3 regions of the Pseudomonas multiresinivorans genome follow, and region 1 is predicted to be linked to each of the others. Evidence: riboswitches for the same ligand, from Rfam matches in the RefSeq annotation. Region 1 holds a riboswitch; each other region holds the start of a gene.
What was found. A riboswitch is a leader RNA that binds a small molecule or an ion and turns the genes downstream of it on or off. The one in region 1 is predicted to bind cobalamin.
Positions count from the first base shown of each region.

Region 1 (4,244 bases):
CGAATCAGTTCGCGACGCAAGGTCTTCCACAACGGTAACGCGCCCCGGCGCACGCAGCGCGGCCCCGCGCAGAGGAACAGGTGATGACGATGCGGCGGCGGCGCGGACCAGTCGGGCTGCGACGGCACCGCACCGACACCCCGGCATTCCAGCTGCTGCGCCGGATCGTCGATCGCCGCCAGCACCGCACCGACGTCGAGCCCACGCCGGCCCAGCGCCGATGCCGTGATGCTCGGCACCGGCGCCTGCGGAAACTCATCCGCCAGTACTGCCAGTTCGGCGCGCAACCAGTCGAGGTAGGCGCCGTCGGTGGCGGGTTCCAGGTCGACCAGCAACAACGACGCGGCATCGGCAAGCTGCGCGCGCGCTCGGGCCCAGAGCAGGTCGAAACCCTCGCTGGTGTCGATGCTCTCGACACCAGCCAGACGCGCCGACACCTCGCGGTGCAGGCGCTCGCCCTGGGCCCCGGCCAGTGGGCCGACCAGCAGGATGGCCTTCATCAGAAGCTGAAGGTGTAGCGCAGCTCGGCGGTGCGCGGCCGGCCGAGGTTGTCTACCTGGCGGATGCCGTTGCTGGTGCGGCCGGTGGCGTAGTCACGGTCCAGCAGGTTCTCCAGCAGCAGGCTCAGGCGATGCGCGCGGGCCGCGTCGAGGTAGCGATAGGCATCGCCGTCGAGCACGGTGTAATGGCCGTAGTCGTCGTCCTGGGCGCTGACGATGGAGCCCACATATCGCGTGGCGAGGCCAGCGCCCCAGAGGTTGTCGTCATAGCCGGCACGCACGCGGGCGAAGAAGTGCGGGATGTTGTTCACCGTCACGCCCTCGCGGCTGTCCACCAGGTTGCGCGTGGCGTCGGCGGAGAGCTGCCAATGGCGGCCGAACTGCCACTGGCCGTTGGCTTCCACGCCGCGCACTTCGATCTCGCCGTTGCCGTTCACCCATTGGTCGCCCGCGAGGGTGATGAGGTCGGTGATCTCGCGGCGGAACAGGGTGACGCTGCCGCTCCACGGCTGGTCGAACAGCTCGCCGGTGTAGTCCAGGCCCAGTTCGGCGTTGCGGCTGCGCTCGGGCTTGAGGTCACGGTTGCCGACTTCATCACCGGGCTCGTTGACGAACAGCTGCTCGGCGGTGGGCAGCTTGAAGGCGGTGCCGAACTGGCCGCGCAGCTTGAGCTGCTGCGTGAGGTCGTAGAGCGAGGTCAGCATCCAAACGGTGGCGCCTTCGCCGCCGGCGATTTCCTCGCGGCGCACACCCAGGCTCGGGTGCCAGTCGGGCAGCGCGTCAATACGTGGGCGCAGCTGGGCGTAAAGCGCGTGGGACTCGGCCTTGTCGTTGTCGATGATCAGCACATCGTCCTGGCCCTTGTACCACTGGTTGTCGCTGCCGAAGACCAGCTCGTGACCGCCACCGAACCTGGCCTTGCCTTCGAGCTGCGCGCCCCAGTCGGTAAAGCCCCAGTAGTCGTTGTGGTTGAGCACCTGGGTGCCGCCGCCCTGCAGGTTGTAGACGCGGTCGTAGCGGGTATCCCAGTCGTTGATGTGGGTCTTGGCGAACCAGCTGAAGTCGTCGTTGACGCTCTGCTGGAAGGTCGCCGTGGCGATCTGCTGCACGCGGTTGTTGCTGGTGTGGTGGTTCGATGTCGGCCGGGCGAAGTCCAGCTCGGCGTCGGCGTACTGGTAGAACAGCTCCAGCCGCGAGGCGTCGCCGATGGCCTGGATGGCCTTGGCGCCGAACACGTTGACGTCATAGGAGCGGCGCTTGTCGCTGACCGTGCTGGTCATGTCCTGGTCGCGGTACGGCTGGTAGCCGTCGGAGCGGTTGTGGCTGACGTAGGCCATCAGGCCGAGGTCGCCCAGGCCGTTCTGCACGATCTTCTCCGCGCGGGCATCGCCGCTGCGGCCCTTGAAGGTATCCAGGCCCAGATTGACCTCGCCGGACGCCTCGCGCGAACGCGCGCTGCGGGTGACGATGTTGATCACCCCGGACACCGCCTGGGTGCCGAACAGCAGGCCCTGGCCGCCCTTGAGCACCTCGATGCGCTCCACCGCGGTGGTCGGCAGGGTGTCGATGTAAATGCCGCCGTAGAGGCGGTTGTTCAGGCGCACACCGTCCAGCAGGATCAGCGTGTCGTCGTTGCGCCCGCCCAGCAGCGAGTAAGTGCCGTAGTCGAACGGGCCGTTCTTCGGCGCAATGAACAGGCCGGGCACGTACATCTGCAGCACGCGGGTGATGTCGGCGCTGGGGCCGGCGCGTTCGATCTGCTGGCGGTCGATAACCTCCAGCTTGCTGCCGTAGCGCGCCATGTCAGCCACCGTGGTGGACTCCACGGAAGGCGCGCTGACGATTTCATCGGCCAGGTCGAGGGGCGCCGCCAGAAGCTGCGAACTCAGGGCACAGAGGGAGAGAACGGGAGTCCAGCGCAAGGCGCGCCGGGAGTTGGAAGCAGGAGAATGCAAGGTGATCGCCTCGAAATCGGGATTTCGCAGGCGGCGCAGCGACACCCGGAACGAGCGCGCCCCGGGAACCGGCTCACGCCCGCCCACCGCGGGTTTGCCAAACAGGTTCCAGGCCGGTCTCCGGGCTTGCGAGGGTCCTGGGGCATCCGCCTTCCCATGCTGGTGCACAGTGGCCTAGTGGATGCTCCGCTCGCTTACCGTTGCGGGGGCAGCGCCGGACTGATCGCACATAGGCGACGCACCGGCTTCCCGTTTCACCCCACGCACGGCGGCGGGGGGCACCTGAAACGGGGCGCATATCAACACTTGCGAAGGGAAAGCGTCAAGCTCGGGGCTTGCGCAGGATGTTGCAGGGCAGCGTCAGTGCCAGGGATCGTAGGTGCCGAAGCTCCAGATATGCCCTTCCGGATCGCGGCAGGTGAAGCCCTGGCCGCCGTAGTCTTCGTCCTTGATGTCGATGACGATCTGCGCGCCGCCATCCACCGCTGCGCGGTACAACGCTTCGGCGTCCTTCACCACCACGTAGATGCTCTGGGTGCAGCCGCCGATCTCGTCGGGCTGGCGCATCAGCCGGCCGTACTCGTTGTCGTGCAGCGAGCCGAGCATCACCAGGCCGCTGCCGTCGGCCATCGCCAGCTGGGCGTGGGCGATGCCGCCATGGTCATCGGCAACGACCAGTTGCCGATGGAAGCCGAAGGTCTGGCACAGCCAGTCGATGGCCTGGGGCGCATCGCGGTAGCGCAGGCAGGGAATGACGCTGGGGCGGACGGCGGGAACGGTCTGTGACATGGCGATCTCCGACGCGGGGTGGGCGCGACCCTTCCAGCATAGTCGCGCGTTTTCGCCGCTTCAGCGCTGCGCGGCGACCAGCAGCAACATCGGCCGTTCGCGCTCCTCGGCCAGCGACGGGATAGCCTGCACCTGCTCGGCGCTCGGGCCCCAGTCCTCGACGTGGCGCAGCGTCAGCCCCGAGCCGATCACGGCATTGAGAATGCTGCCGAGGGTGCGATGGTGCTTGAGCACACCCTTGGCCAGCCAGTCGGTACGGCGCTCGCCTTCGTCCTGGTAGTGATCCACCGGCCAGCAGCGGCGGCCATCGCCGTCGACGACCCAGCCCGGCTTGAGCGAGGCCATGTAGATCGGGTGTTCGATGGAGAACACCAGGCTGCCGCCGGGGCGCAGCGCATCGTGTACGTTGCGGAAGAAATGCGGCAGGTCTGCGAGGTAATGCAGGGTCAGAGAGCTGTAGGCGAGGTCGAAGGCCGCGGTGGGCAGTTCGAGTTGGTCGAGGTCGGCATGGAAGTAGCTCACCTGCGCAGCGTCGGTGTTCGCCCGTGCGTGGTCGAGCATCTTCTGCGACACGTCCAACCCGCTCACCGTGCGCGCGCCCTGCTCCGCGGCGTAACGACTGAACCAGCCGTAGCCACACCCGAGGTCGACCACGTCGAGGCCTTCCAGCGGCGGCAGCAGCGAACGCAGCGAGGCCCACTCCGGCGCGCCGTCCAGGCCGTGCTGAGAGCGTGGCAGCTGGGCGTAGCCAGCGAAGAATTCGGGATTGTCGTAGATGTTCTGCGCCATGGATCGGCACTCCTTTCTGACGGGCCAAGGATCGATTGTCGGCGTCAAGGACGGGCCCGGCAACCCGATCAGGTCAATGCAGGGGCGATCGAAGCGCAATTTCCTGCAAGACCGCCCGCCGAGGCCGCCGTAGTTTCGGGAGAACGATCCCCAGGAGGAAACACCGTGACCCAACGCCAACCGATCAACCTGCAGGACAAGCTCGGCCGCA
Region 1 is NZ_CP048833.1:5,659,985-5,664,228, forward strand. It holds gene G4G71_RS25880 ((2Fe-2S) ferredoxin domain-containing protein) at 1-500, opposite strand, end outside; gene G4G71_RS25885 (TonB-dependent receptor plug domain-containing protein) at 500-2,455, opposite strand; cobalamin riboswitch at 2,550-2,756, opposite strand; gene G4G71_RS25890 (VOC family protein) at 2,816-3,244, opposite strand; gene G4G71_RS25895 (class I SAM-dependent methyltransferase) at 3,305-4,033, opposite strand; gene G4G71_RS25900 (cupin domain-containing protein) at 4,199-4,244, shown strand, end outside.

Region 2 (4,244 bases), 710 kb from region 1:
CCGAGGCGTGGTTCTGCAGCTGCATCGGGTTGGCCAGGCGCAGGCTTGGGTAGTCCTCCGGCAGCTCGCGCGCGGCCTCGGCGAGCAGCGCCAGGTGCGAGTCGCCGCTGCAGAGAATCACCAGATCGGCAGGCGTCTGGGCCAGGTCGGCGATGCCGTCGTCGGGGACGAAGCCGCCGGGTTGGGTGCGCAGCAGGTGCATGGGCTTGCTCGATGGTGGCTCTTCGTAGGAGCGAGCTTGCTCGCGAACCATGCCCCGCTGCGGAGGTTGGTTCGCGAGCAAGCTCGCTCCTACAAAGGCAGTGTTACGCCAGGGCGGTACGCAGCTCGTTGGCGATGGTGGCCTGGTCCAGCTCCTGGCCGATCACCACCAGGCGGGTGCTACGGGTTTCATCGCTGCGCCAGGCGCGGTCGAAGTGCTTGTCGAAGCGCTTGCCGACGCCCTGCACCAGCAGGCGCATGGGCTTGCCGGGAATGGCGACGAAGCCCTTGATGCGCAGCACGGCGTGGCGCTCGACCAGCGCGTTCAGCGCGTCGAGCAGGGCGCGCTCTTCCACTTCCGGCAGGTCGACGTGGAAGGAGTCGAACTCGTCGTGGTCGTGGTCTTCATGGCCTTCGTGGTCGTGGTGCGTGGGGCGGCTGTCGATGTGCAGCTCGGCCTCGGCATTCAGCCCCAGCAGCACGGAGAGCGGCAGCTGGCCGGAGTTGGCTTCTACGATCTTCACCGCTGGCGGCAGCTCCTCGGCGACTTCGGCTCGGACACGGGCGAGCGCGTCGGCGTCCAGCAGGTCGGCCTTGTTCAGCACCACCAGGTCGGCGCTGGCCAGCTGGTCTTCGAAGAGTTCGTGCAGCGGCGATTCGTGGTCCAGGTTCGGGTCCTGCTTGCGCTGCTCGTCCACCTGCTCGGGATGGGCGGCGAAGGTGCCGGCGGCCACTGCCGGGCTGTCGACCACGGTGATCACCGCGTCAACGGTGCAGGCGTTGCGGATTTCCGGCCACTGGAAGGCCTGCACCAGCGGCTTGGGCAGGGCCAGGCCGGAGGTCTCGATGAGGATCTGGTCGAGGTCGCCACGGCGTGCCACCAGCTCGCGCATCACCGGGAAGAATTCTTCCTGCACAGTGCAGCACAGGCAACCGTTGGCCAGTTCGAAGACGCGGCCGACCGCTTCTTCTTCACTGCAACCGATGGAGCACTGCTTGAGGATTTCGCCGTCGATGCCCAGCTCGCCGAACTCGTTGACGATCACCGCGATGCGGCGACCTTCGGCGTTATCCAGCATGTGGCGGAGCAGGGTGGTCTTCCCGGCGCCAAGGAAGCCGGTGACGATGGTGACAGGGAGTTTGGCCAGGGTCTTCATGCGCGCCTCTTGAGCAGGATGCGGTGCGAGAGGGCGGATGAAGGGCGCGCGCGCGGGTTCGCCGCGCAACGAAGGTCGCCACCGGATCACCCCGCCCGGTTGTCTTGATGCTGCTCGAGGCAGGTCTCCTGGCTCACAGCCCTCTGGTATCTCTTCGCCTTCCCGCCCGAATCGGCAGTGGCGCGTGAAGAGACAGGCTGTTCACAGTTGCGGGGGCAGCCGTGGCGCATCCGAAGATTTCCACGTTCCCTCTTAGCTCCGGCCAGCGCCGGAGAACCTCGAAGGGAGGAAGGCTACGCAGCGACGGCGGGGCGGTCAATCGCCGGGGATCGGTTGACGCTTGCAGGGCTTCGTGGTCAGCTAGCGCGGTTTCAGGTGTCTCGCGCCACGCGCGCGAGGTGAAACGGGAAGCCGGTGCGTCCGCAAGGACCAGTCCGGCGCTGCCCCCGCAACGGTAAGCGATCGTAGGGTCATCAGTAGCCACTGTGCTCCGGCATGGGAAGGTTGACCCGCTTGGCCACTGGCCGACATCGCAAGCCCGGAGACCGGCCTGGAATTCTTTGTTTTTGGCAAACCCGCGGTGGGCGGGCGCAGGCCGTGGCGCGGCCGTTCCGGCGCGTTCGAATGCGTTCAACCTCTGCGTTCTCTTACTTTGATCTTCAGAGGGAACGTTCATGTCCAGCAGCACCCTGACGCACGCGTCGAGCACTTCCATCCCCCTTTCCAAGCGCATCAGCCTGGCCGTCGGCGCCAGCCTGCTCGGTGCGCTGCTGGTGTATTTCGCCGGCTTCTCGCACATCGATGCGGTGCACAACGCCGCCCACGATACTCGTCACAGTGCGGGCTTCCCCTGCCACTAATGTGCACCGCCTGCGCGTAAGCGCAGCGAATTCGAGGCACTCCTGGCCGCGCGTTTGCAGCGTTCGGGGCCTCGTCTCGCCTGGAGAATTGCAATGATCAAACGTATCGCCCAGACCGCCGGTTTCGCCGGTCTGATCGCGGCGCTGGTGCTGACTGTGGTCCAACTGCTGTGGGTGTCCCCGCTGATCCTCAAGGCGGAAACCTACGAGAAAGCCGAACCGGCTGCCGCGCTGGTCGAAGAAAACCACGAGCACGCCCATGACCACGCTGCAGGCGCAGTGGCCGCCCACGAGCACGACGCGGAAGCCTGGGAGCCGGAAGACGGCTGGCAGCGCATCCTCTCTACCACTGGCGGCAACCTGGTGGTCGCGGTGGGCTTCGCCCTGATGCTGGCTGGCCTGTTCACCCTGCGCGAGCCGGGCAAGACCTCCGAAGGCCTGCTCTGGGGCCTGGCCGGTTTCGCCGTGTTCACCCTGGCGCCGTCCCTTGGCCTGCCGCCGGAGGTGCCCGGCACCGCCGCCGCCGACCTGACCCTGCGCCAGACCTGGTGGATCGGCACCGCCGCTGCCACCGCTGGCGGCCTTGCGCTGCTGGTGTTCGGCCGCAATTGGGCGCTGCGTGGCATCGGTGTCGCCCTGCTGGTGGTGCCGCATGTGATCGGCGCGCCGCAGCCGGAAGTGCATTCCAGCCTCGCGCCGGAAAGCATCGCCCACGAGTTCATCGTCGCCTCGCTGATCACCAACGCGGTGTTCTGGGCGGCCCTGGGCCTGGTGGCTGCCTGGTTGTTCCGCCGTTTCGCGCCGTCGGCCTGATCTGCGCGTTATGCTCGACCCCGCAGGCGGCCCGGCCGTCTGCGGGGTTTTGTTTTGGGGAGATTGCTGATGACGCTGGTTGCCGGCCTCGGTTGCCGCCGCGGCTGCACGCTCGATGAACTGCGCGCCTTGCTGGCGCAGACGCTGGCCGAGGCCGGCCTCGATGAGTCGAACCTTACCGCGCTGGCTAGCGCCACGTTGAAGGCCGACGAGGAAGGACTGACAGCACTGGCTGCCGCCCTCGACCTGCCGCTGGCGCTGTTCACGCCGCAACAACTGGCCGCGTGCGAACCGCGCCTGGACCGGCCATCCGAAACGGTCCGCACGGCCATCGGCGCTGCCAGTGTGGCCGAAGCCGCGGCACTGCTGCAGGCCGAAGCCCAGGCCGGTGCGCCGGCGCGACTGTTGGTGGGCAAACGCCGCAGCGACCAGGCCACCTGCGCGCTGGCCTTCATCCCCGTTGAATCCGAACAGGAGCAGCCATGACGGTCCACTTCATCGGCGCCGGCCCCGGCGACCCCGAACTCATCACGGTCAAGGGCCAGCGGCTGATCCGTTCCTGCCCGGTGATCCTCTACGCCGGCTCGCTGGTACCGCCAGCGGTGCTGGAGGGTCATAGCGCCGAGCGCGTGGTGAATACCGCCGAGCTGAACCTGGACGAGATCGTCGCGCTGCTGGCGCAGGCCCACGGCGAAGGCAAGGACGTTGCCCGCGTGCACTCCGGCGACCCGTCGCTGTACGGCGCCATCGGCGAGCAGATTCGCCACCTGCGTGAGCTGGGTATTCCCTACGAGATCGTTCCCGGCGTCACGGCCACTTCTGCCTGTGCGGCGATACTCGGCTGCGAGCTGACCCTGCCGGACATCTCGCAGACGCTGATCCTCACCCGTTACGCCCACAAGACACGCATGCCCGAAGGCGAGTCCCTTGCCGAGCTGGCGCAGCACCGCGCGACCCTGGCGATTCATCTCGGCGTGGGGCAGTTGCCGAACATCGTCGCCGAACTGCTGCCGCACTACGGCGCCGATTGCCCCATCGCAGTGATTCACCGGGCGAGCTGGCCGGACCAGGACCAGGTCACCGGTACGCTGGGCGATATTCTGGCAAAGGCCGCGGCAAAGGATTTCAAGCGCACGGCGCTGATCCTGGTGGGCAAGGTGCTGGGGGCGGAAGGCTTCGCCGATTCATCGCTTTACAGCGCGGGGCATGCGCA
Region 2 is NZ_CP048833.1:6,374,039-6,378,282, reverse strand. It holds gene cobN (cobaltochelatase subunit CobN) at 1-202, opposite strand, end outside; gene cobW (cobalamin biosynthesis protein CobW) at 306-1,358, opposite strand; cobalamin riboswitch at 1,460-1,654, opposite strand; cobalamin riboswitch at 1,715-1,926, shown strand; gene G4G71_RS29135 (CbtB domain-containing protein) at 2,033-2,218, shown strand; gene G4G71_RS29130 (CbtA family protein) at 2,312-3,031, shown strand; gene G4G71_RS29125 (cobalamin biosynthesis protein) at 3,101-3,517, shown strand; gene cobM (precorrin-4 C(11)-methyltransferase) at 3,514-4,244, shown strand, end outside.
Region 2: linked by a shared signal. The riboswitch ahead of G4G71_RS29135 (CbtB domain-containing protein) and the one ahead of G4G71_RS25885 (TonB-dependent receptor plug domain-containing protein) in region 1 are both predicted to bind cobalamin.

Region 3 (4,244 bases), 580 kb from region 1:
CGGCCCGGTTCGCGGTAAGGGCGGGCTTCGCCCATGAAGTCCATCGGGCTGGTCGGCCGCAGGTAGTCGCCGAGGGTGTAGTCGCGGTCCAGGGCGTTATCCAGCTTCAGGTCGAAGCGGACTTCGTCGCTGGCCAGCCAACTGGTGCGCAGGTCGAGCACGCCGTAGCCGGAGAGTTCGCGGGTGTTGGCCGCGTCGTCGTAGCGCTGGCTGACCGCGCGCCAGGTGCCGCCGACGCCGAAGGCGCCGAACTGGCGGTCCAGGTCCAGGCTCAGGGTGCGCCGCGCACGGTAGGGCAGGGTGTGGCCGGTGTCGCGGTCGCGCGGGTCGATCAGGCTCAGGCCGAGCGCGGCCTGCCAGCCCAGTACTTCGCGGGCAACGCTGGCCTCGAAGCCATTGATGCGCGCCTTGTTGATGTTCTCCGGCTGGTTGCTGTTGCTGTCCCAGGCGATCAGGTCGTCGATCTCGGTGCGGTACAGCGAGGCTTCCAGGTGCGTGCCGGAGAAGTCACCGCGCCATTGCAGCTCATAGGTCTTCGAGGTCTCGGCCTTCAGGTCCGGGTTGCTCGCGCCGGGGTAGTAGAGGTCGCTGAAGGTCGGTGCGCGGAAGCCTTCGCCGTAGCTGGCGATCCAGGTCTGGCTGTCGCCGACCGGCAGGCTGAAGGCGGCGTTCCAGCTGTTCTGGCTGCCGTAGGCCTGGTTGTTGTCGTGGCGGATGCCCAGCTCGGTGCCGAAGTTGTCGCCCTTTAAACTGTGCTGGGCGAAGAAGGCACGGTTGCTGCGCTGGTCCTCGGCGAAGTCGGTGCTGCCGTCGACCTTGTCTTCGTACCAGTCGGCGCCCAGGGCCAGTTGATTGGCCTCGTCCAGTTGCAGTCGGTTGATCCAGCTCGCCGAGTGGCGGGTGGTTTCCAGCGTGCCATTGTTCCAGCTATCGGCGGCGCCCACGGCCTTGTTGCGGTCGAAGCTGCGGCCCAGCTCCAGGCGACTGTTCCACATGTTGGTGATCTGGCCGTCGAGATAGGCGCTGTAGCTGCTGACGCGGAACTCGTCGCGGGGCGAGCCCGGCTCGAAGTTGTAGGCGTCGTCGTATTCGTTCTTGCCGCGCTGGTCGTTGAGGTTCAGGCCGGCCTTCCAATCCTCGCTGAAACGATGGTCCAGGTTCAGGTGCACGGCCTTGTTGCGCTGGGCGTCGTGGTCGTTGTCGGCGCCGACGTTGTCGCTGGTGCGGTCCCAGCCCTGGCTCTCGTCCAGGCTGCTGCCGAGGTTGTAGCGGGTCTGCTCGTTGCCGCCGGACAGGCTCAGGCTGCGCTCGAAGGTGCCGTGGTTGCCGGCGGCCAGGCGCACTTCCGGGTGCAGGCCGGCTTCGCCGCGGCGGGTGAAGATCTGGATGACGCCACCGATGGCGTCGGCGCCGTACAGCGCGGAGCGCGGGCCGCGGGTCACTTCGACGCGCTCGATGCTGTCGATGCTCAGGTAGTCCAGGCGGGCAATGCCGCTGCTGGCCGAGGCGATGCGCTGGCCGTCCACCAGCACCAGGGTCTGCGCGGTGCTGGTGCCGCGCACGGAGTACGAGACTACGCCGCCGGAGCTGCCCATCTGCACGCCGGGCACGCGAGCCAGCAGGGCGGGGACGCTGCGTACCTGCAGGCGTTCGATGTCGGCGCGGGTGAACACGCTGTTGGCCGAGGTGGCTTCGGCGCGCGGCTGGGCCTGGCGCGCGGAGGTGATCACCTGGTCGGAGAGCCGGTAGATGTCGTCGGCGGCGAACGCCAGGCCGGGCAGCAGGCTGGTGGCCAGGGCGAGTCGGGTCAGTTTCATGGAGCGTCCTCAAAAGCGGGCGGATGACTTTCGAGGAGGGCGTGGCAAGGGCGGCAGGCCGCACTTGACGGTGCGGCCCTCCGCAACACCTGTCGGGGCGTGTCGAGGGCGGTCTCCGGGCTGCCGACGTCACATCGCCGCCTTCCCACATTCGTGCAGTGGCTCATGGCGATGCTGCGCTCCCTTGGGGAGTGCGTCGGTTACCGTTGCGGGGGCAGCGCAGGTCTTTCACCTGCTTCCCGTTACCTCGAACGAAAACGGGCGCACCTTAGTCGGTGCGCCCGTCACTGGCAATACTCCCGGGGAGGGATGCGCCGATCGGTCTCAGCGATTGCCGAGGGCTTCCAGGCGCGCCTTCACCGCGGCTTCGATACCGGCGGCGTCCAGACCGCACTCGGCGAGCATCTGCGCAGGCTTGGCATGCTCGACGTAGTAGTCCGGCAGGCCCAGGTGCAGGATCGGCTGCTGGATATTCTCGCGGGCGAGGAATTCGCTGACGGCGGCGCCGGCGCCACCCATCACCGAGTTCTCCTCGATGGTCACCAGCAGGTCGTGGCTGGCGGCCAGTTGGCGCACCAGTTCCTCGTCCAGCGGCTTGACGAAGCGCATGTCGGCGACCGTGGCGTCGAACTGTTCGGCCACTTTCAGTGCCTCGGCCAGTTGCACGCCGAACACCAGGAAGGCGACCTTGCCGGCCTTGCCTTCGCGGCGAACCACGCCCTTGCCGATTTCCACCGGAGCCAGTTCGGCTTCGATGGCGGCGTTCGGGCCGGTGCCGCGCGGGTAGCGCACTGCCGCCGGGCCTTCGAAGTGGTGGCCGGTGGTGAGCAGCTTGCGCAGCTCGTTCTCGTCGCTGGGGGTCATCACCAGCATGCCGGGGATGCAGCGCAGGTAGGAGAGGTCGAAGCTGCCGGCGTGGGTCGGGCCGTCTTCGCCCACCAGGCCGGCGCGGTCGATGGCGAACAGCACGTCGAGGTTCTGCACCGCGACGTCGTGGATCAACTGGTCGTAGCCGCGCTGCAGGAAGGTGGAGTAGATCGCCACCACCGGCTTGGCGCCATCGCAGGCCATGCCGGCCGCCAGGGTCACGGCGTGCTGTTCGGCGATGGCGACGTCGAAGTAACGATCCGGGAACTTGTCGGCGAAGGCCACCAGGTCGGAGCCTTCCTTCATCGCCGGGGTGATGCCGACCAGGCGCGGGTCCTGGGCAGCCATGTCGCACAGCCACTGGCCGAACACGCTGGAGTACTTCGGCCCGCCGGCCTTCTTCGGCACGGCGTGGGCGGGGGCGCCCTCGGGTTCGAGCTTGGTGATGGCGTGGTAGCCGATCGGGTCGATCTCGGCCGGGCCGAAGCCCTTGCCCTTCTTGGTCACCACGTGGAGGAACTGCGGGCCCTTGAGGTCACGCATGTTGCGCAGGGTGGCGATCAGGGTCGGCAGGTCGTGGCCGTCGATAGGGCCGATGTAGTTCCAGCCCAGCTCTTCGAAAAGCGTGCCGGGGACCAGCATGCCCTTGGCGTATTCCTCGGTGCGGCGGGCGATCTCCCAGGCGCCGGGCAGGCGCGAGAGCACCTTCTTGCTGCCTTCGCGCATGCTGCTGTAGGTGCGGCTGGAGAGAATCTTGGCCAGGTAGTTGGACAGGCCGCCGACATTGTTGGAGATCGACATGTCGTTGTCGTTGAGGATCACCAGCATGTCGGCCTTCACTTCCGACGCGTGGTTGAGCGCCTCGAAGGCCATGCCGGCGGTCAGCGCGCCGTCACCGATCACTGCCACCGACTTGCGGTTGGAGCCCTGCATGCGCGCGGCAATGGCCATGCCCAGGGCGGCGCTGATGGAGGTGCTGGAGTGGCCGACGCCGAAGGTGTCGTACTCGCTCTCCGAGCGGCGCGGGAAGGCGGCCAGGCCGTCCTTCTGGCGAAGGCTGCCCATGCGCTCGCGACGACCGGTGAGGATCTTGTGCGGGTAGGCCTGGTGGCCGACGTCCCACACCAGGCGGTCGTCCGGGGTGTCGAAGACGTAGTGCAGGGCGACCGTCAGCTCGATGACGCCCAGGCCTGCGCCGAAATGGCCGCCGGTCTGGCCGACGCTGTACAGCAGGTACTGGCGCAGTTCGTCAGCGAGGGTCAGCAGCTCCGCTTCCCCCAGCCGGCGCAGCTCGACCGGCGTGCTGGCGCGGTCGAGCAGAGGCGTGGCGGGGCGCTCGCGGGGAATCTCGTGGAACGTCGTGGGCATCAGGCTGATCGTTATGAGAGGCAAAGATGCGGAAGTTTACCTGATGCTCCGGATTGGCCCAAGCAACGTGGGGCCAATCCTTTGGACGACCGGATGGTCGGGATTTGGCCGCCGGCTGTGCTGAAATCGTCGTCGCCCCTGCCGATTGCAGGCAAGCCAGCCCCGGCGCCAGGCGCCACTGTAGGCACGATG
Region 3 is NZ_CP048833.1:6,244,768-6,249,011, reverse strand. It holds gene G4G71_RS28480 (TonB-dependent receptor domain-containing protein) at 1-1,817, opposite strand, end outside; cobalamin riboswitch at 1,924-2,100, opposite strand; gene dxs (1-deoxy-D-xylulose-5-phosphate synthase) at 2,142-4,052, opposite strand.
Region 3: linked by a shared signal. The riboswitch ahead of G4G71_RS28480 (TonB-dependent receptor domain-containing protein) and the one ahead of G4G71_RS25885 (TonB-dependent receptor plug domain-containing protein) in region 1 are both predicted to bind cobalamin.